DNA from 2 places in the Aliidongia dinghuensis genome. Region 1 is predicted to be linked to the other one. Evidence: riboswitches for the same ligand, from Rfam matches in the RefSeq annotation. Region 1 holds a riboswitch; the other holds the start of a gene.
The links. Region 1 has a riboswitch for S-adenosylmethionine ahead of metZ (O-succinylhomoserine sulfhydrylase). Riboswitches for the same ligand answer to the same signal wherever they lie in the genome.
Positions count from the first base shown of each region.

Region 2: another riboswitch for S-adenosylmethionine. It lies ahead of IEY58_RS04935 (hypothetical protein); the one in region 1 lies ahead of metZ (O-succinylhomoserine sulfhydrylase).

Region 1 covers NZ_BMJQ01000013.1:195,220-205,733, reverse strand. The annotation lists gene IEY58_RS23775 (methyl-accepting chemotaxis protein) at 1-73, opposite strand, end outside; gene IEY58_RS23770 (sulfate/molybdate ABC transporter ATP-binding protein) at 204-1,250, opposite strand; gene cysW (sulfate ABC transporter permease subunit CysW) at 1,259-2,098, opposite strand; gene cysT (sulfate ABC transporter permease subunit CysT) at 2,088-2,894, opposite strand; gene IEY58_RS23755 (sulfate ABC transporter substrate-binding protein) at 3,038-4,057, opposite strand; gene IEY58_RS23750 (O-acetylhomoserine aminocarboxypropyltransferase/cysteine synthase family protein) at 4,098-5,387, opposite strand; SAM riboswitch at 5,694-5,769, shown strand; gene metZ (O-succinylhomoserine sulfhydrylase) at 5,817-7,001, shown strand; gene IEY58_RS23740 (rhodanese-like domain-containing protein) at 7,070-7,495, shown strand; gene IEY58_RS23735 (OsmC family protein) at 7,528-7,944, shown strand; gene IEY58_RS23730 (DUF3052 family protein) at 7,948-8,322, opposite strand; gene IEY58_RS23725 (GNAT family N-acetyltransferase) at 8,348-8,848, opposite strand; gene fusA (elongation factor G) at 8,991-10,514, opposite strand, start outside.
Region 2 covers NZ_BMJQ01000002.1:330,210-340,723, reverse strand. The annotation lists gene katG (catalase/peroxidase HPI) at 1-393, shown strand, start outside; gene IEY58_RS04955 (SulP family inorganic anion transporter) at 594-2,270, shown strand; gene IEY58_RS04950 (GFA family protein) at 2,432-2,830, shown strand; gene IEY58_RS04945 (aldo/keto reductase family oxidoreductase) at 2,838-3,719, opposite strand; gene IEY58_RS04940 (LysR family transcriptional regulator) at 3,813-4,721, shown strand; SAM riboswitch at 5,002-5,076, shown strand; gene IEY58_RS04935 (hypothetical protein) at 5,366-5,656, shown strand; gene IEY58_RS04930 (fatty acid desaturase) at 5,727-6,671, shown strand; gene IEY58_RS04925 (phosphate/phosphite/phosphonate ABC transporter substrate-binding protein) at 6,668-7,480, shown strand; gene IEY58_RS04920 (VOC family protein) at 7,599-8,450, shown strand; gene IEY58_RS04915 (MetQ/NlpA family ABC transporter substrate-binding protein) at 8,596-9,351, shown strand; gene IEY58_RS04910 (aspartate/glutamate racemase family protein) at 9,406-10,116, shown strand; gene IEY58_RS04905 (GntR family transcriptional regulator) at 10,277-10,514, shown strand, end outside.

The DNA of each region.
Region 1 (10,514 bases):
TCCAGCCCGAAACGCCGACGGCCGGTACGGCCAGCGCGGCGAGGCCGACCAAAAATAACGTGCGGATACGCATGTCTTCGCTCCAGGATCCCCGTCCCAGGGTGGCGCGATCACGGCGGCGCACCTGGCCCGGGACGAGCTCATCTATGGAGCAGCGGCGGCTTCCGGATGGTTAATGCCGCCGGCAAACGTCGGCCTATCCACTAGGCCCGTGGATAGACCCGCACCTGGCGGGGACGCCAGCGACACCGGTGCCCCTCGGCAAGCGCGTGGCGCCGGGCTTCCTCGACGCCGAGCTCCGCCGTCACCAGCGCGCCATCATGATCGAGCGTCAGGCGCGCACGAGGCCCGATGGCATGCAGATCGACGAGCATGCCGTCGAGCGCCGGCCCGTCGACAAAGGGGGCGAGCTCGACCTGATGCGGCCGGAACCAGGCGACGGCCGGGCCGTCAGGCAGGGCCACACCCTCGTCCAGGACCACGCTGCCCGCGCGGGCGACGCCGGCCGTGATCGTGCAGGGGATCTCGTTCGCATGGCCGAGGAAGCCGTAGACGAAGGGCGAGGCGGGTGCCGCATAGACGTCCGCCGGCGTGCCGACCTGCTCGATCCGGCCGGCGCGCATGACGACGATCCGGTCGGCGAGCTCCATCGCCTCTTCCTGGTCGTGGGTGACGAAGACGGTGGTGACGCCCAAGCGCCGGTGCAGCTCCTTCAGCCAGAGACGCAGCTCGGTCCTGACCTTGGCGTCGAGCGCGCCGAACGGCTCATCCAGCAGCAGGATCTTCGGCTCGACTGCCAGCGCGCGGGCGAGCGCCACGCGCTGCCGCTGGCCGCCCGACAGCTGCTGCGGATAGCGCTGGCCCAGGCCCGGCAGATGAACGAGCTCCAAGAGCTCCGCGACGCGGGCTGCGATCACGGCCTTGCCGGGCCGCCTGGAGCGCGGCCGGATCGTAAGGCCGAACGCGATATTGTCCGCGACGGTCATGTGCTTGAACAGCGCGTAATGCTGGAACACGAATCCCACGCCGCGCCGGTTGGGCGGCAGCGCCAGCGCGTCGGTCTCGCCGAAGTGCAAACTGCCGGCCTCGGGCGTCTCGAGCCCGGCCATCGTGCGGAGCAGCGTGGTCTTGCCTGAGCCGGATGGGCCCAAGAGCGCCAGGAATTCGCCGTCGGCGATCGTGAGATCGACGCCGGAAACGGCCGGCGTCGTGCCGTATCGGCAGACGATGCCGGAAATCTCGATCTGCATGGGTCCTCTTATCGGCCGGCGGTCGACGGATCGCCGCTGAGGCGCCATTCGAGCAGGCTCTTCGCGACCAGGGTCACGAGCGCCAGGAGCGCCAGCAGTGCAGCGACGGTGAAGGCCGCGGGCAGGTTGTACTCGTTATAAAGCACTTCGATGTGCAGCGGCATGGTGTTGGTCAGGCCGCGGATGTGGCCCGACACGACCGAGACGGCGCCGAACTCGCCCATCGCCCGCGCGTTGCTGAGCAGCACACCGTAGAGCAGGCCCCAGCGCACGTTCGGCAGTGTTACGCGGCGGAAGGTCTGCCAGCCGCTGGCGCCGAGCGTGAGCGCCGCTTCCTCCTCGTGCCGCCCCTGGGCTTCCATGAGCGGGATGAGCTCGCGCGCGACGAACGGCAAAGTCACGAACACGCTCGCCAACACGATGCCCGGCACGGCGAACACGATCTTGATGCCATGGGCCGAGAGCCAGGGGCCGAGCAGCCCCTGGGCGCCGAACACCAGCACATAGACGAGGCCCGAGACGACCGGGGAGATCGACAGCGGCAGGTCGATCAGGGTCACCAGCAGGCTGCGGCCGGGAAAGTCGAACTTGGCGATCGCCCAGGAGGCGGCGAGGCCGAAGACGAGGTTGAGCGGCACCGCGATACCGGCGATCAGCAGGGTGAGCCGGATCGCCGACTGGGCGTCCGGCTCCTGAAGGGCGGCGAGCGGTGCCGCGAGCCCCTCGCCGAGCGCGCGGGCGAAGACCAGCACGAGCGGCGCCACCAGAAAGACCAGCAGGATCAGGAAGGTGAGCGCGATCAGGCCCCCTGAGGCAAGGCGGTTTGGCGCGAGGCGGTTAGTGACCACGGCGATGCCGGTTCCAATATTGCAGCCCGTTGATCGCGAGCATGATCGCGAACGAGGCGACGAGCATCAGCGAGCCCAGGACGGAGGCGCCGAGCACGTCGAACTGCTCGAGCTTGACCACGATCAGCAGCGGCACGATTTCCGACAGGCCGGGCACGTTGCCGGCGATGAAGATGACCGAGCCGTATTCGCCGATGCCGCGGCCGAAGGCGAGGGTGAAGCCGGTCAAGAGCGCCGGCCAGAGCGCCGGCAGGATGACCCGGCGGAAGATCTGCCAGGATGTGGCGCCAAGCGTCGCCGCCGCTTCCTCGACGTCGCGGTCGAGGTCGGCCAGCACCGGCTCGACCGCGCGCACGACGAACGGCAGCCCGACGAAGGCGAGCGCCACGCCGATGCCGAGCGGCGTGAACGCGACGGGGATGCCGAGTGCGGCAAGCGGTGCGCCGAACCAGCCGGTCTCGGCATAGAGTTCGGTCAGCGCAATGCCGGCGACGGCGGTCGGCAGCGCGATCGGCAGGTCGACCAGCGCGTCGAGCAGGCGCCGGCCCCAGAAACGGTAGCGCACCAGCACCCAGGCGACGAGCAGGCCCAGGCCGACGTCGAACGTCGCCGTCAGGAACGAGATGCCGAAGCTGGCACGGAACGCGGCCTCGACGCGCGGCTGGGCCGCCTGGGCGACGAAACCGGCCCAGCCGATGCCGCTCGCGCGGAGGACCAGGGCCGCGAGCGGCAGCAGTACCACGATCGAGAGATAGGCGAGCGTGAATCCCAGCGTCACCGGCAGGCCCGGCAGCACCCGGCGGGATCGGCGACGGGGCGATGCACGGGTACGCGAAATCGCGCTGTCCGCCCGACCCTCACCCGGCTCGCGGGAGAGGGCAGGGGCGCGGCCCGTCAGGGCCGGGAAGGGTGAGGGCGCCGCCGCGGGATGGGCCTTCGTCATGGACCCGGCTTGTAGATCTGGTCGAACGTGCCGCCGTCGGCGAAATGCTTGGCCTGCGCCGCCTGCCAGCCGCCGAAGTCGTGGTCGATCGTCACCAGCTCAAGCTTGGGGAAGCGGTCGGCGTATTTCGCCGCGACCTCGGCCAGGCGCGGGCGGAAATAGTGCTTCGCCGCCAGTTCCTGGCCCTCCGGCGTATAGAGGAAGCGCAGGTAAGCCTCGGCGACCTTCGCGGTGCCGTGCTTCTGGGCGTTGGCGTCGACGACCGCGACCGTGGGCTCGGCCAGGATGCTGATCGACGGCACGACGATCTCGAGCCCCTCGCGGCTCATCTCCCGGCTGGCCAGGAACGCCTCGTTCTCCCAGGCGATCAGCACGTCGCCCTGCCGGCGCTGGGCGAAGGTGATCGTGGCACCGCGGGAGCCGGTGTCGAGCACGGGCACGTGCTTGAACAGGTCGGCGACGAACGCCTTGGCCTTCGCCTCGTCGCCGTTGCCGGCCTTGAGGCCATAGGCCCAGGCCGCGAGATAGTTCCAGCGCGCGCCGCCCGAGGTCTTGGGATTGGGCGTGATGACCGAGACGCCCGGCTTCACCAGGTCGCCCCAGTCGTGGATGCCTTTGGGATTGCCCTTCCGGACCAGGAACACGATGGTCGAGGTATAGGGCGCGCTGTTGTCCGGCAGGCGGCTCTGCCAGTCGGCCGGCAGCAGCTTCGCCTGGCGGGCGATGGCGTCGATGTCATAGGCAAGCGCCAGCGTCACGACATCGGCTTCGAGCCCGTCGATCACCGCGCGCGCCTGGGCGCCCGAGCCGCCGTGCGAGGTGCGGATGGCGACCGTCTCGCCAGTCTCGGCCTGCCATTTGGGGGCGAAGACCTTGCCGACCTCGGCATAGAACTCACGGGTCGGGTCATAGCTCACGTTCAGGAGCGTGGTCTCGCCGTGGGCCTGGGCGGTGAGTGCCGAGAGGGCCAGGAGCGCGAGGCCCACCAGGCCGAGCGTCGTCAGTCGGAACGTCATGGGATCGGTCTTTCGCGGCATGGATCAGGCGCGCCTTCGGTCAGGTGCGGGCGAGCGCCTGGGCCACGTCGGCCAGGATGTCGTCGATATGCTCGATGCCGACCGCAAGCCGGACATAGCCGTCGGTCACGCCGGTCTTGAGCCGGTCTTCGGGCGAGAGCTGGGCGTGCGTGGTCGACGCCGGATGGATCGCGAGGCTGCGCACGTCGCCGATATTGGCGACGTGGTAGAACAGCTCGAGCGCGTCGATGAAGGCCCGGCCGGCGTCGGCGCCGCCGGTGAGCTCGAAGCCCACGAGCGCACCCAGGCCGCCCTTGAGGTAGGTCTCGGCGCGGCGCTTGTCCTCGCCGGTCGCGAAACCCGGATAGATCACCCGCTCGACCTTCGGATGGCCGGCCAGATAGTCGGCCACCGCCTTGGCGTTCGCCGCATGGGCCTTGATGCGGAGCGGCAGGGTCTCGAGCCCCTGGATGAACTGGAAGGCGTTGAACGGGCTCAGGGCGGCGCCGATGTCGCGCAGCAACGTCACGCGTGCCTTCAGGATATAGGCGATGGGCCCAAGCGGCTTCGCGGCCTCGGTCCAGATGGCGCCGTGATAGCTGGGGTCGGGCGTGTTCAGGCTTGGGAACCGGTCGGCGTGGGCTGCCCAGTCGAAGGTGCCGCTGTCGATGATCACGCCGCCGATCGAGGTGCCGTGGCCGCCGATGTATTTCGTCGTCGAATGGACGACGACCGCGGCGCCATGGTCGAGCGGGCGGCAGAGGATGGGTGCCGCGGTATTGTCGACGATGAGCGGCACGCCCAGGCGCCGGCCGAGGGCGGCGACCTCGGCGATCGGGAAGACGCGCAGGCTCGGGTTCGGCAGGGTTTCGGCGAACCAGGCGCGCGTCCGGCTGTCGCTCGCTCGGGCAAACGCCTCCGGATCGGCCGGGTCGACGAAGCGTGCCTCGATGCCGAGCGTCTTGAACGTGTTCGCGAACAGGTTCCAGGTGCCGCCGTAGAGGTCGGTCGAGCTCACGAAATTGTCGCCGGCATGGGCGATGTTCTGCAGCGCGATGAAGGCTGCCGCCTGGCCCGAGCTCAGGGCGAGGGCGGCAGCACCGCCCTCGAGCGCCGCCAGCCGCTCCTCGAGCACGGCGGTCGTCGGGTTCATGATGCGGGTATAGATGTTGCCCAGTTCCTCGAGGCCGAACAGGCGGCCCGCCTGGGCCGTGTCGTCGAACTGGAAGGACGTGGTCTGATAGATCGGCACCGCAACCGCGTGGGTCGCCGGATCGCGCCGGTAGCCGGCATGGAGCGCCAGCGTCTCCGGATTTTTCCAATTTGACATTGTAAAATTAGACCCCTCTCGCCGATGTGACAGGTGCGTCCGAACAATGCGATTAAGTCATTGATAAGACGCGTCTCAGCTATCCGAGGCAGGAGACGCCACGCTTAGCCGTACTTGTAGAGCGCCCGCAAGCTCAAGCTCAAATCGGCGCTGACGGCCCTTACGATAGGGCGCTAAGGCCATCTGTCAAATGTATTTTACGACGTGCGTATGTGTAAAAATGACTGAGTACGGTTGTGGAATGTAAGCGAGCCTCGCCCGCTGGCTCGCCGAGGGGCTTGCGTCGGCGGAAACGGGCGACTAGGGTGGCGCCTTCGTGGAATTTGGGCCGGCCGGCTTGCGACCACGTAAAAAATCGCTAAAAGGTCGGAGAGCCGCGGCAAAGCGGCGCTTCCACCGAGGCCGGCATGGCAACGGGAGTATCCCGCGGTGGAAGAATTCGATCCCGAGACCCAATTGATCCGTGGCGGCCTGGCCCGCTCGTCGTTCGGCGAGACGGCCGAGGCGATCTACATGACCTCGGGTTTCGTCTATCAGTCGGCCGAGGCGGCGGAGGCGCGCTTCAAGGGCGAGGAGCCCGGCTTCATCTATTCGCGCTACGGCAACCCGACCGTGCGCATGTTCGAAGAGCGCCTGGCCGGCCTCGACGGGGCGGAGCTGGCCTACGCGACGGCGAGCGGCATGGCGGCGGTGTTCAACGGGCTCTTGGCCTGCGTCAAGGCCGGCGACCATGTGCTGGCGAGCCGGGTGCTGTTCGGCTCCTGCTTCTACATCATCCAGACCCTGCTGCCGCGCTACGGCGTCGAGACGAGCTTCGTCGACAGCGCCGATCCGGCCGACTGGGCGAAGGCCATGCGGCCCAACACCAAGGTCGTGTTCCTGGAAACGCCGGCCAACCCGACCCTGGCGCTGCTCGACCTTAAGGCGATCGCCGACATCGCCCACGCCGGCGGCGCCCGGCTGATGGTCGACAATGCGCTGGCGAGCCCGATCGTGCAGCGGCCGTTCGAGTTCGGCGCTGATATCGTCGTCTATTCCGCGACCAAGCATATCGACGGCCAGGGCCGCTGTCTCGGCGGCGCCATCCTCGCCGACAAGGCGTTCCTCGAGACCGAGTTCCAGCCGTTCCTGCGCCACACCGGCCCGGCCTTGAGCCCGTTCAACGCCTGGGTCCTGGTCAAGGGCCTCGAAACCCTGGCGCTCCGCGTCGAGCGGCAGAGCGAGACCGCGTTGAAGCTCGCGCGCCGGGTCGAGGCGCACGGCGCCGTCAAGGCGACACTCTATCCGTTCCTCGAAAGCCACCCGCAGCACGCGCTCGCGCGCAGCCAGATGACGACCGGCGGCACGCTCTTGTCGCTTGATCTCGGGTCCAAGGCGGCCGCCTTCGCCTTCCTGAACGCACTCGAGATCGTCGACATCTCGAACAATCTCGGCGATGCGAAGTCGCTCGCGACCCATCCGGCGACCACGACCCACCGGGCCCTGCCCGAGGCCGACCGCCGCGCCATCGGTATCGGCGACGGGCTCGTGCGCGTCTCGATCGGGCTCGAGAGCGAGGCAGCACTCGCCCGCGATTTCGAACGCGCGCTCGATGCCGCCCACGCTGCGGCGTGACCTGAAAAAAGGACGTCATTCCCCGCGCAGGCGGGAATGACGGAAAGCTTGTAGACCTTAGGAGAGTGATGATGAGTCTTGGATACGCTGGCGACGTTTCGCCGACTGAAGCCTGGCAGAAGCTCGCGACCGACCCGCGCGCCGTCCTCGTCGACGTGCGCACCAACGCCGAATGGTCCTATGTCGGCCTGCCGGACCTGGCGCAGCTCGGCAAGCCGGTGCACAAGCTCGCCTGGCAGATCTTCCCGGAGATGCAGGTGAATACCGGCTTCGTCGACGGCATCAAGGCGGCCGGCATCGGGCCGGACCAGCCGATCCTGCTGCTCTGTCGCTCGGGCGTGCGCAGCGCGTCGGCAGCCAAGCTCTTGACTCAGTCGGGCTTCACCGCGTGCTACAACGTCCGCGACGGGTTCGAGGGGCCGGGCGATGCGGAGCGGCATCGCGGCCGGGTCGCGGGCTGGAAATTCGAGGGGCTGCCCTGGGCCCAGGGCTGAAGCCCCGGCACAGCGAGAGGAACTGAAGCGAGATGAAGTCGCGGGTGACCTGGGTCGAGAACCGCATGTTCGTCGGCGAGTCGGGCAGCGGCCATTCGGTCGTGATGGACGGAGCGCCTGAAGCGGGCGGCCGCAATGCCGGCATCCGGCCCATGGAGATGCTGCTCATTGGGCTCTGCGGCTGTACGGCGTTCGACGTCGTGCTGATCCTGGAGCGCGGCCGGGAGACCGTGACGAGCTGTGTCGTCGAGGCCGAGGCCGAACGGGCGGAGACCGATCCCAAGGTCTTCACCCGCGTCCATCTCGTCTACAAGGTCTCGGGCCGCAACCTGAAACTCGACAAGGTCGAGCGTGCCGTCGCACTCTCGGCCGAGAAATACTGCTCGGCCTCGATCATGTTCGGCAAGACCGCGGTCCTGACGCACGAGATCCAGCTCCGCGAGGAGTGAGCCTCAGCCGATCCGCTTGAGGCGCAGCGCCGACCAGGTAGCATCGATCGCGATCTGCGCGACGCAATCGAGCCCGACGGTCGGCGCGTAGTCGTGGATCACGTCGCGCTGGATGTCGCTCGCGAGCGGCGTGCCGAGCTTCGGGTAGGCGAGCCACAGGATGGCGCCCGGCGTGAGCTGGGCTGCCAGCGCCGGCAGGCGCTGCTCGAGCTCGGCCTTGGAGCGGGCGAAGGCCAGCACGACCTCGGCCTCGGCGAGATCGCCCGTCGTCGGGACTTCGGGGCCGATCGCGAGTTCGAGCCCTGCCGGCAGATCGACCACAGCGAGCCGGCGGCCATGTTTCACCTGCAGCTTCTCGGCAAGCGGCTTGTCGGACATGGCGTTCCTTACGAAGCGTGGGGCCTTACGAAGCGTCGGGCTGGCTCCGATACTCGTCCTCCAGCATCGACATGATGACGAGGCTGTGGAACCCGTCCAGTTTCAGCGCCGCGTCGCGCATGGTGCCTTCCTCGACGAAGCCCAGGTCGCGATAGACATGGCGTGCCCGGTGGTTCTCGGCGAACACGTCGAGCCAGAGGCGGTGGGCGCCCAGATCGATGAAGGCATGGCGCATGGCGAGCCGCATCAGCGGCTTGCCGTAGCCCTGGCCAGGCTCGGTGACCGCGATGCGCATCAGGTTGATCGCCCGGTCGGTCGACAGCACGTGCTGGAAGATGACGAAGCCGACGGTCGTATCCGCTGCTTCGGCGATCAGATAGGCAAAGTCGCGGTTTTCGAGTGCGGCCGCATGCCGTTCGTGCCGCCAGGGACGTATGAACTTGGCGATCGAGCCACGCGACTCGATGCTGATGATCGCTTCGATATCGCCGGCGAGGGCAGGGCGCAAAACGAGGTCCGCGGTCAAGGAAAGCTCCGGCTGGGGGCGCGTCGACGCGGCAGAATAGGGCGGTCGCCCCCGTTTTGCGTCATGGAAAAGCAAAAAATTAAATGAAAAGGGCGGCGGAGTTGCCTCCGCCGCCCTGATCCGACAGCCGTTTCGTCTAGGTTTACGCGGCCTTCGACGACACGATCTCGTCCGCGACGTTGCGCGGCACCGGGTCGTAGTGGCTGAACTCCATGGTGAAGGTCGCACGACCCGAGGTCATGGAGCGCAGGTCGCCGATGTAGCCGAACATCTCCGACAGCGGCACGTGGGCCTCGACGGCGAGGTTCATGCCGCGGTCGATCTGGCCGAGGATCATGCCGCGGCGACGGTTCAAGTCGCCGATGACGTCGCCCAGATGCGACTCCGGCGTCACGACCTCGACCTTCATCACCGGCTCGAGCAGGATCGGGCTCGCCTTGCGGATCGCCTCGCGGAAGCAGGCGCGGGCCGCGATTTCGAACGCGATCGCCGACGAGTCGACGTCATGGTACTTGCCGTCGATGAGCGAGACCGAGAAGTCCACCGTCGGGAAGCCGGCGAGCACGCCTTCTTCCTTCTGCATCTCGAAGCCGTACTCGACCGCCGGGATGAATTCGCGCGGGATCGAGCCGCCGACGATCTTGTCCTCGAACACGAAGCCCTCGCCGCGCTCGCGCGGGGCGATCTTGACCTTGACTTCGGCGTACTGGCCCGAGCCGCCGGTCTGCTTCTTGTGCGTGTAGATGTGCTCGACGGCGCTGGTGATCGTCTCGCGGTATGCCACCTGCGGCCGGCCGACGTTGGCTTCGACGCCGTACTCGGTGCGGATGCGATCGATGGTGATCTCGAGATGCAGCTCGCCCATGCCGCGCAGGATGGTCTGGCCCGATTCCTTGTCGAGCTCGAGGCGCAGCGAGGGGTCCGCGCGGACCATCTTGCCGAGCGCCTGGCCGAGCTTCTCCTGGTCGCCCTTGGTCTTCGCCTCGACCGAGACGGAGATGACGGGATCCGGGAACTTCATGCGCTCCAGGATGACCGGGTTGTTCGCATCGCACAGCGTGTCACCGGTCTCGGTCTCGGCGAGCGAGACGAAGGCAATGATGTCGCCGGCACGGGTCTCTTCGATCGGGTTCGTGTCCTTCGCGAACACCTCGACCATGCGGCCGATGCGCTCCTTCTTGCCGCGCGTCGAGTTCAGGAGCGTCATGCCCTTCTGGGCGACACCCGAATAGACGCGGGCGAAGGTCAAGGCGCCGAACTGGTTGTTGATGACCTTGAACGCGAGCGCCGCGAACGGCTCGTCGTCCGAGCAGGAGCGCTCGCCGGTCACATTGCCGTCCTCGTCGACGGTCGAGATCGCCTTGACGTCGGTCGGCGCCGGCAGATAGGCGATGACCGCGTCCAGCATCTGCTGCACGCCCTTGTTCTTGAAGGACGAGCCGCACAGCACTGGGGTGAAGGCGCCCAACACGGTGCCGCGGCGGATGCACTTGTTGAGCGTCTCGGCCGACGGCTCCTCGCCCGACTCGAGATAGGCTTCCATGGCCGCGTCGTCCTGCTCGAGCGCGCTGTCGAGCAGCTCGGTCCGGTACTTGGCCGCGTCGTTCAGGATGTCGATGTCTTCCTTGACGACGATGTTGAGGCGCTTGGCGATCGCGGCCGGGTC
Region 2 (10,514 bases), on a different contig from region 1:
GTCGACAAGGCGCAACTCCTGACGTTGACCGCGCCGGAGATGACGGTTCTCGTGGGCGGCATGCGCGTGCTGAACGCGAACGTCGGCAAGTCACAACACGGCGTCTTCACCAACCAGCCCGAAACGCTCACGAATGATTTCTTCGTGAACCTGCTCGACATGAGCACTGAGTGGAAGCCAACCTCGGACGAAAACCTGTTCCAGGGATTTGATCGCGAAAGCGGCAAGTTGAAGTGGACCGGCACGCGTGTCGATCTCGTGTTCGGCTCGAACTCCCAACTGCGCGCTCTGGCCGAAGTCTATGGCTCGGCCGACGCACAGAAGAAGTTCGTGGTCGACTTCGTGGCTGCCTGGAACAAGGTGATGAACGCGGATCGCTTCGACGCCGCCTGATCGCTGAAGGATAACGCTCAGCAGCTGGGCGTCGAACCGACGAAAACCCGGTCGACGCCCAGCCCGACCGTCTTTCGCCTGCAGCACCACCCCTTTCTCTTCCCCGCGGCTGCTGGCTATGCTGGCGGCGCCGTGCGGGCACGGGGCTCGGCCATGAGACCTGTAGCCCGTTGATCAAGCGACAGAACTTGGGAGCATCGGTGGCTTTGAAGCTGTTTCGGGGTGTAGGGCCGCTCGATCGCACCGCGATCCTGCGGGACGGCCTGGCCGGGATCGCGCTTGCGTCCATGAACATTCCGCAGGTGCTGGGCTATGCCCGCATCGCCGGGATGCCGCTCGTGACCGGGCTCTATACGGCGCTCCTGGCACCCGTGGCGTTCGCCATTTTCGCTTCCTCGCGCCATCTGGTCGTGGCCGCCGATTCGGGTACGGCCGCCATCCTGGCCGGCTCGCTCTCCGCCATGGCGAGCCCGGGCTCGCCGGATTATCTGGCGCTGGTCGGCATGGTGGCGCTCCTGACCGCCGGCCTTCTGCTGCTGGCGCGTCTGTTCAAGCTGGGCTTCCTCGCCGATTTCCTGTCGCGCACCGTGCTGGTCGGCTTCCTGACCGGCGTCGGCATCCAGATCGCCATCGCCATGCTGAGCGACATGCTCGGCATCGCGGTCGACACGCGCCGGACCGTCGTGCAGCTGTGGGAGCTCGCCCGCGGGCTGGGTCAGGTCAACGGACCGACCCTGGCCCTCTCCGCGATGGTCGCGGCGATCATTCTCATTGGCCGGCGCTATGCGCCGCGGCTGCCGGTCTCCATGGCGGTCGTGCTGGCGGCCATCGCGGCGAGCTGGTGGTTCGACTTTGCCGGCCATGGCATCGCGACCATCGGCCCGGTGCCGAGCGGCGTGCCGGCCTTCGGCCTGCCGGACGTGATCTGGACCAAAACCTTGCCTCTGCTGCCGGTCGCAGGTTCCTGCTTCGTCGTCATCATCGCGCAGAGTGCCGCGACTGCCCGCGTGTTCGCGGTGCGCTACAAGGAACGGGTCGACGTCGACGCCGACATCCTCGGGCTCGCCGCGGCGAATGCCGCCGCCGCGGTCGGCGGCGCTTTCGTCGTCAACGGCAGCCCGAGCCAGACCGCCATGGCGGAAGGAGCCGGCGCGCGCGGACAGCTGGCGCAGGTCAGCTTCGCCGTGACCGTGCTGGTCGTGCTCCTGTTTCTGACCGGTCCGCTGCAGTTCCTGCCGCGATGCGTGCTCGCCAGTGTCGTGTTCGCGATCGCGGTTCGGATGGTCGATATCGCCGGCTTGCGCGCGATCCTGCTCGAGACCCCGAGCGAGTTTGCGCTGGCGCTGGTCACGGCCGCCGCCGTCGCGGCCGCCGGCGTCGAGTACGGCATCCTGCTCGCGATCGCGCTCTCGCTGCTCCGGCACGTGCGGCACAGCTACCATCCGCACACGATGGTGCTGCAGCCCAACGAACATGGCGGCTGGGCGCCGGTTCCAGCGGCCCCGGGGCTCGAGACCGAGCCGGGGCTGATCCTCTACCGGTTCAGCGCCGATCTGTTCTACGCCAATGCCGGCCGGTTCGCGGACGAGGTCCTGGCGCTCATCGACCATGCGCCGACGCCGGTGCGCTGGTTCGTGGTCGAAGCGGCGGCAATATCCGATCTCGACTATTCGGCTGCCCGCTCGCTCAGCGATCTATTCCGGGAACTGGCGCGGCGCGACGTCAATATCGCCTTCGCCCGGGTCGGTCTCTATCTCAAGGCCGACATGACGCGACATGGTCTTCTCGAGATCCTGGACGAGGGTCGGTTGTTCCCGACGCTGCACGGCGCGCTTGCCGCCGTGCGCCAGCCGCAACAGCCCACCCAGCCTGTGTGACGCAGCGGAAAGCGGAAGCTTGGTCCCGGACCGCGAACCTATCCTGCACCCGATCGATATCGTCGACTTGCGCCCGACCCACGCTGGCCCTGGAGTTCGACTATCGGCGGTGCGGCGGGCTGGGGTAAGATCTGGCAGCAATCTTTTGGAGAAGCCCGCGGATGATCACCCGACGCGCATCCTGCTGCTGCGGCCAGCTTACCGTCGACTGCACGGGCGAGCCGATCCGGGTTTCGATGTGCCATTGCCTCGCTTGCCAGCAACGGACCGGCAGCGCGTTCGGCATCCAGGCGCGGTTCCGGCGGGAGCAGCTGGTGATCGCCGGACGGGCGGCCGAATATGTCCGGATCGGCGACGAGGGTAGCCACGCGCGGTTCCGCTTCTGCCCGGAGTGCGGCTCGACCGTCTATTGGGACCACGCCGGAGGCGAAGAGTTCGTCGCGGTTGCGGTCGGCGCCTTCGCTGACCCCGGCTTTCCGCCACCGACCGTCTCGGTCTACGACGTGCGGCGCCATCCGTGGGTCAGCGTGCCGCCGTCGGTCGTCGAGCGCTGGGATTAGCGGCTGATCAGTGCGCCTTCTCCTCGCCGGCGATCCGGTCGAGCACGGCCACGGTCTCGGCGGATAGGACGAGCTCGGCCGCGGCAAGGTTTTCCCGGAGATGCCCGATCGACGACGTGCCGGGGATCAGCAGGATGTTCGGCGCGCGCTGCAGCAGCCAGGCCAGCGCCACCTGCATCGGGGTGACGCCGAGCCGGGAGGCGACGTCCGACAGCGTGTTCGACTGCAGCGGCGAGAAGCCACCGAGCGGGAAGAACGGCACATAGGCGGTGCCGGCCGCGGCCAGCTCGTCAACCAACGCTTCATCCTCGCGGTGAGCCAGATTGTACTGGTTCTGCACGCAGACGATGTCGGTGATCTTGCGGCCGTCGGCGATCTGCTTGCGCGTGACATTGCTGAGACCGATATGGCGGATCAACCCTTGCCGCTGCAGTTCGGCCAGCGTGGTCAGCGGCGCCTCGAGCGAGCCCTCGGCCGGCCCGTGGACATCGAACATGGCGCGCAGATTGACGACATCCAGAACGTCGAGGCCCAGGTTGCGCAGGTTGTCATGGACGGCGGCGGTCAGCTCTTCGGCCGAAAAAGCCGGGTTCCACGATGCGTCCGCGCCACGCTTGGCGCCGACCTTGGTCACGATCGTCAGATCGTCGGTGTAGGGATGCAGCGCCTCGCGGATGATCTGGTTGGTCACGTGCGGGCCATAGAAATCGCTGGTGTCGATATGGTTGACGCCACTCGCCAGCGCCTCGCGCAACACAGCGAGAGCCCCCGCATGGTCCTTTGGTGGGCCGAACACACCCTTGCCGGCGAGCTGCATGGCGCCATAGCCGAGACGCGTTACGGTGCGGTCGCCGAGCCTGTAGCTGCCGGACTTGCTGATATCGGTCATGGTCGATCTCCCGTGGTTTCGCCAGCATGTAGACAATTCCATGTCGTATGATAACTGGACGCAATTGGGACAGGCTGTACGGGATTACGAACAATGGCAGCGGACCTTGGCGACCTGACAGCCTTCGCCGCAGTGGCGCGGGCCGGGGGCTTCCGCGACGCAGCGCGGCAGACGGGCGGGAGTGCGTCAGGCCTCAGCGAAGCGGTCCGCCGGCTGGAACAGAAACTGGGGGTCCGGCTGCTCAACCGGACGACGCGCAGCGTCGTCCCGACCGAGGCCGGCGCGCGCCTGCTCGACCGGCTGGGTCCGGCTCTCGGCGAGGTCGAGGCGGCGCTTGACGTCGTCAACGGCTTTCGCGACCGGCCGGCCGGCACGCTCAGGCTCAACGTGCCGGTCAGCGCCGCCCGCCTGGTGCTGCCGCGCATCGTGCCCCCGTTCCTTGCGGCCTATCCCGACATTCGCCTGGAAGTGATCGCCGAGGATAGTTTCGTCGACGTGCTGGCGGCCGGCTGCGACGCGGGCATCCGCTATGGCGAGCGGCTGGAGCAGGACATGATCGCAATTCCGATCGGCCCGCGCCGGCAGAGCTTCGCGGTCGCGGCCGCGCCGGCCTATCTGGACCGGCACGGCCGGCCCACGCATCCGCGCGATCTGTTGAACCATGCCTGCCTACGCGGGCAATTCTCCAGCGGCGCGATGACGACCTGGGAGTTCGAGCGGGACGGCGAGGTGGTGAAGGTCGACCCGACCGGCCCGCTGCTCGTCCGCGTCGGGGCCGCCACCGACCTCGCCGTCGATGCCGCGATCGCCGGCACCGGCATCATCCAGCTCTTCGAAGACTGGCTGCGCCCCCACCTCGACAGCGGCGCGCTCGAGCCGGTGCTGGAGCCCTGGTGGCAGCATTTCTCGGGCCCGTTCCTGTACTATCCCGGCCGGCGCCACGTGCCGGCGCCGCTCAGGGCCTTCATCGATTTCACCCGCTCATTCGGGGTCTGGGCCTGAAGCCCGATCGGGCATGTGGTTCGAGAGTGCCAAGGCACCTGAGATGGGCATGAGTTGAGGGCCCGCCCAACGCATCAATCTTGCCGGCATATTCCGATATTATCCATCGGCACTATCGATATATGAGATCATCCCCGGCGACAGACGCTGGCTGGCGCTGATCGTTCTGTGCCTCGGCGGTCTGCTGACCAACCTGTTGAGCAAGCTGCTCCGTCACCAAATTTCAACATAAATTATGTGTTATTATTTTCTATTGACGATCATAAATTGTTGTTTAAGGTATGCATCCAGCGCCGATTTGAACAACCAGATTGCGGGCGCTTAACAAATGCGGCTAAAGCGGGGCATGCCGCCCCGGATGAACTCGGATCTTGCCTATCGGGCAGATCTTCACAGGAGCGCGGTCAATGTCTTGCCACGTCAATCTCCGCACCATCGGGCGTTCCCTTCGGATCGGACGCTGTTGCCGTTGCTGAGTCCAGGGACCGCATTGGCCGCCTGACGATCTCCATCGGGGATCCGCTTCGGCGGGAACGCCTGGCGTCAATGCCTATCCGCAACCGAGCTTTGACCGGTGTCATTCAGTCGCCGCAGCGAACGCGGCCCTGACGGAGCCCCCCATGTCTCTCACGCTAGATCGCCTTGTGCGGCACATCTCGGCCGGCCACGCCGCAGCTGGCGCGGACGCTCCCGATCCTGCCGATCTCGATGCCCGCCCGCGCGGGATCGAAGCTGCGCTGCATGCTTATCTTCGCTGGGAACGGAATCTCCCGCATCCCGCCCCAGGCGACGCCGCCTTCATCGAACGCAGCGCTCCGGCCGGCGAGCGGCGGCTCAGCGACGCCGGTTTCCGACTGGCCCGGCACCGCTTTCTGGGCGTTCTCGATCGTTCCGTCGCGGCCTGCGCCGCCGGCTTCAACGAGGTCGATGCATGACCGGTACCGGCCTCTGCGGTCTGCGGTCGCTTGAAGCGCAAATCACTTTCGACGGCGGCTTCCCGGCACGATGAGCATCTTCCATCTCGCGCGCCGATATGTCGGTCGCCTGGCCACTCTTCGTCACTGGGAATGGCCGACCATTACCGTCGCGGCCGTCCTCTACGCCGGCTTCGCTTTCCTGACCTCGAATTGGGGCAACCTGCCGCTCTGGGTGGCGGCACCGCTCGGTGCGGTGCTGGTCGCCTGGCATGGTTCCCTGCAGCACGAGACGATCCACGGCCATCCCACGCCGTTCGGCCGGGTGAACACACTCATCGGCGCGCCACCGTTGTCCCTGTGGCTGCCCTATGCGCTCTATCGCGAAACGCACCTCGGCCATCACAAGGATCATGGCCGTGATTTGACCGACCCGATCCGGGATCCGGAATCCCACTACCTGCACCGAGGAGCCTTGGGAGATGCCGGTCGGCTGCAGGTGGCACTGCTGCGTTGGCACAATACCCTCGGCGGCAGAATGCTGATCGGTCCGGCGCTGCTGGTCGGCCGGTGCTGGCTGACGGCAGTACGCCGTACCCGGACCGACCCACATCATCGGCGACTTTGGCTTCGGCATGGCTTGACAGTGCTGCCGATGCTCGCCTGGATCGTCGGCGTCTGCCGCATTCCGATCGCGGAGTATATCGGGCTGGTTGTCTATCCCTCGATCGCCTTGGGCCTCATCCGGTCCTTTGCGGAGCATCGCGCGGCCCCCGCGCCCATCGACCGAACCGCCGTCGTCGAGGCCGGATGGTTCTGGAGCCTCCTGTTCCTGAACAACAATCTGCATGTCGTGCATCACCAGCAGCCGAGCCTGCCCTGGTACCGAATTCCCGACACCTGGCGCCGACTTCGTGGCCAAATCGGCCTCGCCCCCGGCATGCTGTACGAGCGCGGCTACGCCGAGATATTCGCGCGCCATCTTCTGAGACCGATCGGACCGGCCGAGCATCCGGGCTTCGAGGTGCTACCATGAGCGGACGCGTGGCGGGCTTGCCCATGTATGATTTCGGCCATCTTGCAGCCGCAAACGATGTCATGTGGCAAGCCGTCGCGGGCAAGCTCGAGGCGGCCGGGTTGCGTGACGTGCCGGCGAGGCTCGATCGCAGCTTGCCGCTCGACCGGCTTTGGCAGGATCGCGGTCTCCTGCTGGCGCAAACCTGCGGCTATCCGCTGATGACGTCGCTGCTCGGACGAGTCCGCCTGGTGGCGACGCCACGCTATCGGGCGTTTGGCTGCGATGGGCCCCGCCATGGCAGCGCCCTCATCGTCCACGCCGACGACGACACCAGCGATCTCGCGGGGCTGCTGGGTTGTCGCTGCGCGGCCAATCAGCGGCATTCCAACACGGGCATGAACCTGCTGCGCGCAACGGTCGCCGATCTGGCAAACGGCAGGCCCTTCTTCCAGAGCGTGACCTGGACCGGATCCCATCGGGCGAGCCTGGCAATGGTCGCCCGCGGCAAGGCCGATCTGGCGGCGATCGACGTCGTCACGTTGGCCCAGCTACGCCGAAGCGAGCCGGAGCTCACCGCGCAGGTGCGCGTGCTCGGCTGGACCGAGGCCACGCCAGGCCTGCCCTTGATCACGTCGGCCGAGACCGACGACGAGACGATCGAGCTGTTGCGATCAGCCCTCTTCGACGTCGCGTCGGCGCCCGCCCATGCGGCACTCAGAGACGATCTCCTGCTCGACGGCTTCGAGCTCGTGCCGGAAACCGCCTACCGCTCGATCCTCAGGTTGGAACAACACGCGATCGACCTCGGCTATCCGCACCTGTGTTGAACGGGAGGAGCGAGACACCTCACCACGACGCTGCACTATCTGGTCCACACAATGCCCGGACGCTCGCCGTCTTCGCGGCGTAACCACGCGGCGGATGTTTCAGGGGAGAAATGCGTTCATGCGCCAGCACATCGCCGGCATCGACCATTGCTTCGCGCTCGTCCGCGATCTCGACGCGGCGTCGGACACCTACCGGCGCCTGGGATTTACCGTCTCCCCGCGCGGCACGCACAGCGCCCATAAGGGCACGGCCAACCACACGATCATGTTCGAGCGCGATTATTTCGAGTTGCTGGGCGTGGTGACGCCGACCCCGGCCAACGCGATCCAGCGCGGCCTGCTCGCCGCGCGCGAAGGCCTGGCCGCAATCGCGCTCAGGACTCCAAATGTGGACGCGGCGGTGGGCGAGCTGCGCGCTGCCGGCATCCGGCTCACCGACCCGCTCGAGTTTTCCCGCCCGGTCGCGCTGCCCGACGGCCGGACTGCCGCCGCCGCATTCCGCACGAGCCAGTTTCCCGACGGCGCCGCACCCGGCTTCCATCTGTTCTGCTGCCAGCACCGCACACCGGAGACGACCTGGCTGCCCGAACTGGTTCAGCATGAAAACACCGCCTGTGGCCTCGATCACCTGACGGTTCTCTCGGCGACGCCGCACGCCGACGCGGAAGTCCTTGGTGCCCTGCTGGACGTCGAACCGGTGAGGGAGACGGCGGATACGGTGCGGGTCGACACCGGCACGGTCGCGATCCATTTCGTCCACCCTGTCGCCTTCGCCGTCCGTCACGCCGGGCTCGACCCCGACAGCCTGCCTGCCCAAGGCTTGGCGGCCCTCGCCGTCAGGGTTCGCTCGCTCGACGCCGTCCATGAAACGCTCGGGGCCCATGCGGTGCCTTACACCGCCACGCCGGCCGCCTGCACCGTCGCTCCGCACCTAGCGTGCGGGGTCGTGGTGCAGTTCGTCGGGCGCTGAGCTTGCCGCCAGGAGGAGCGCAGCGGCGGCGCCTCCCGCCGAAATGGCGCTCGCAGCCCACTCGGACAGGCATCCAATATTACAGATTCGGATCGGCAGATAAGGATTGGACATGAATAGAATGCTTATCCTGTGGGCGATGCTCGTGGCGCTCGTATTCCCGGTCGGCACCGTGTGGGCTGCGGACACACCGCTGCGGGTTGGCGCATCGCCCGGCCCCTATGCCGATTTTTTGCACGAGGCGGCGAAGCTCGCCGAGGCACAGGGCTTTCCGGTCAAAGTCATCGAGTTCACCGAACCGACCCAGATCGATGAAGCGACGCAGGCCGGTGACATCGACCTCAACGATTTTCAACATGTCGCGTACATGGAGGCCCAGAATGCGTCGCGAGGCTACAAGATCGTTTCGCTGAAGCCCTGTTTCGTGGCCCCGGCCGGCATCTATTCTGCGAAATACAAAGCGGTCGCCGATTTCCCCCCGGGCGCCAAGATCGGCATTCCGAACGATCCGGCCAACGAAGCGCGCGCGCTTGTCCTGCTCGAGAAGGCGGGTCTCATCAAGCTCCGCGCCGGTGCAGCACTTCATGCCGAGCTCGAGGATATTGCGGAAAATCCGAAGCGCTTCAACATCGTGCTGCTCGACGAAATTCAGGTGCCGCGGGTGCTCGACGATCTGGGCGCGGGCGTGGTCACCCTGAACAAGGGCGTTCTGGCCGGCCTCGATCCCAAATCCGCCCTCATGCTGGAAGACAAGGGTTCGCAATGGGCGATCGTCTGGGCCGCGCGGGCAGACAAACAGAGCGATCCGCGCATCAAGCGCTTCATCGGCATCTTCGAATCACAGCCGATCAAGGATTACATCCTTGCGAAATTCGGTGGCACCGTGATCCCGGCCTGGTGAAGTGCTTCCCGTCGTTCTCCGACGGCAATCCTCCGCTCCAACCCCGGAAAGCCCATGGGTAAGAAGACCTTCTACGGCGTTACCATCGGCATCTTGATGGTGAAGACTCATTTTCGCCGGTTCCCCGGCGATATCGGCCATGCCGGCACCTGGCCGTTCCCCGTGCAGTACCGGATCGTGGAAGACGCGACCCCGGCACGGATGACCGACCTGCACAACGTGAGCCTGCTCGAGCCCTTCAAGCGCGCGGCCCGGGAATTGGTCGAGGCTGGCGTCGATGGCATTGCGACCACCTGCGGGTTTTTGTCGATCTATCAGCGGGAGCTTGCGGATTTCTGCGGCGTGCCGGTCGCGACCAGCAGTCTGCTGCAGCTCCCGATGGTGCAACAGCTCATTCCATCGGATAGGCGGGTCGGCATCCTCACGTACGATGGGAATGCACTGAACGGTCCCTATCTCGATGCAGTCGGCATAGCGCGCGATACCCCGGTTGTCGGCATGCCGGTCGGTTCGGAGTTCGTCCGGTCGATTAAGCAGGGCGACGATACCGTCGCCTATGAGACACTGCACGCAGAGGTGCTCGCTGCGGCGGCGCAACTGGTGCGCGACCACGGCAACATCGGCGCGATCATCGCCGAATGCACCAACCTCGCCCCCTTTTCCGCCGCCATCGCCGATCACGTCGGCCTGCCGGTCTTCGATGCCGTATCGCTCGTCAACTGGTTCCAGGCCGGTTTGCGGCCGCGACGATATCCGCGGGAATGACGGCGCACGCCCGCGTTTCCAGGCTCGTCCCTCCGGATATGGCCGTCCGCCGTTCCGGTTTGCTGCGCCAACTCCGGTTTGGCATGTCCCCCGACAGCAGCTTGACGCCCCACACGATAATACCATATTGTATGAACATGTTCATACAATAGAGCCCTTCATGCTCGACCGGTTGCATGTGGCCGACACCGGCGTTCCGATCTATGTCCAGCTGCGCGAGCAGCTGCTGGGGCTGATCGGATCGGGCGTGCTCCGGCCCGGCGCACAGCTGCCGACGATGCGGCAGGTCGCGGTCCAGCTCAAGATCGACCTCAATACGGTGCAGCGCGCCTATGGCGAGCTCGAACGCGACGGCGTGCTGACGACCATGCGCGGCCGCGGCACCTTCGTCGCGAGCG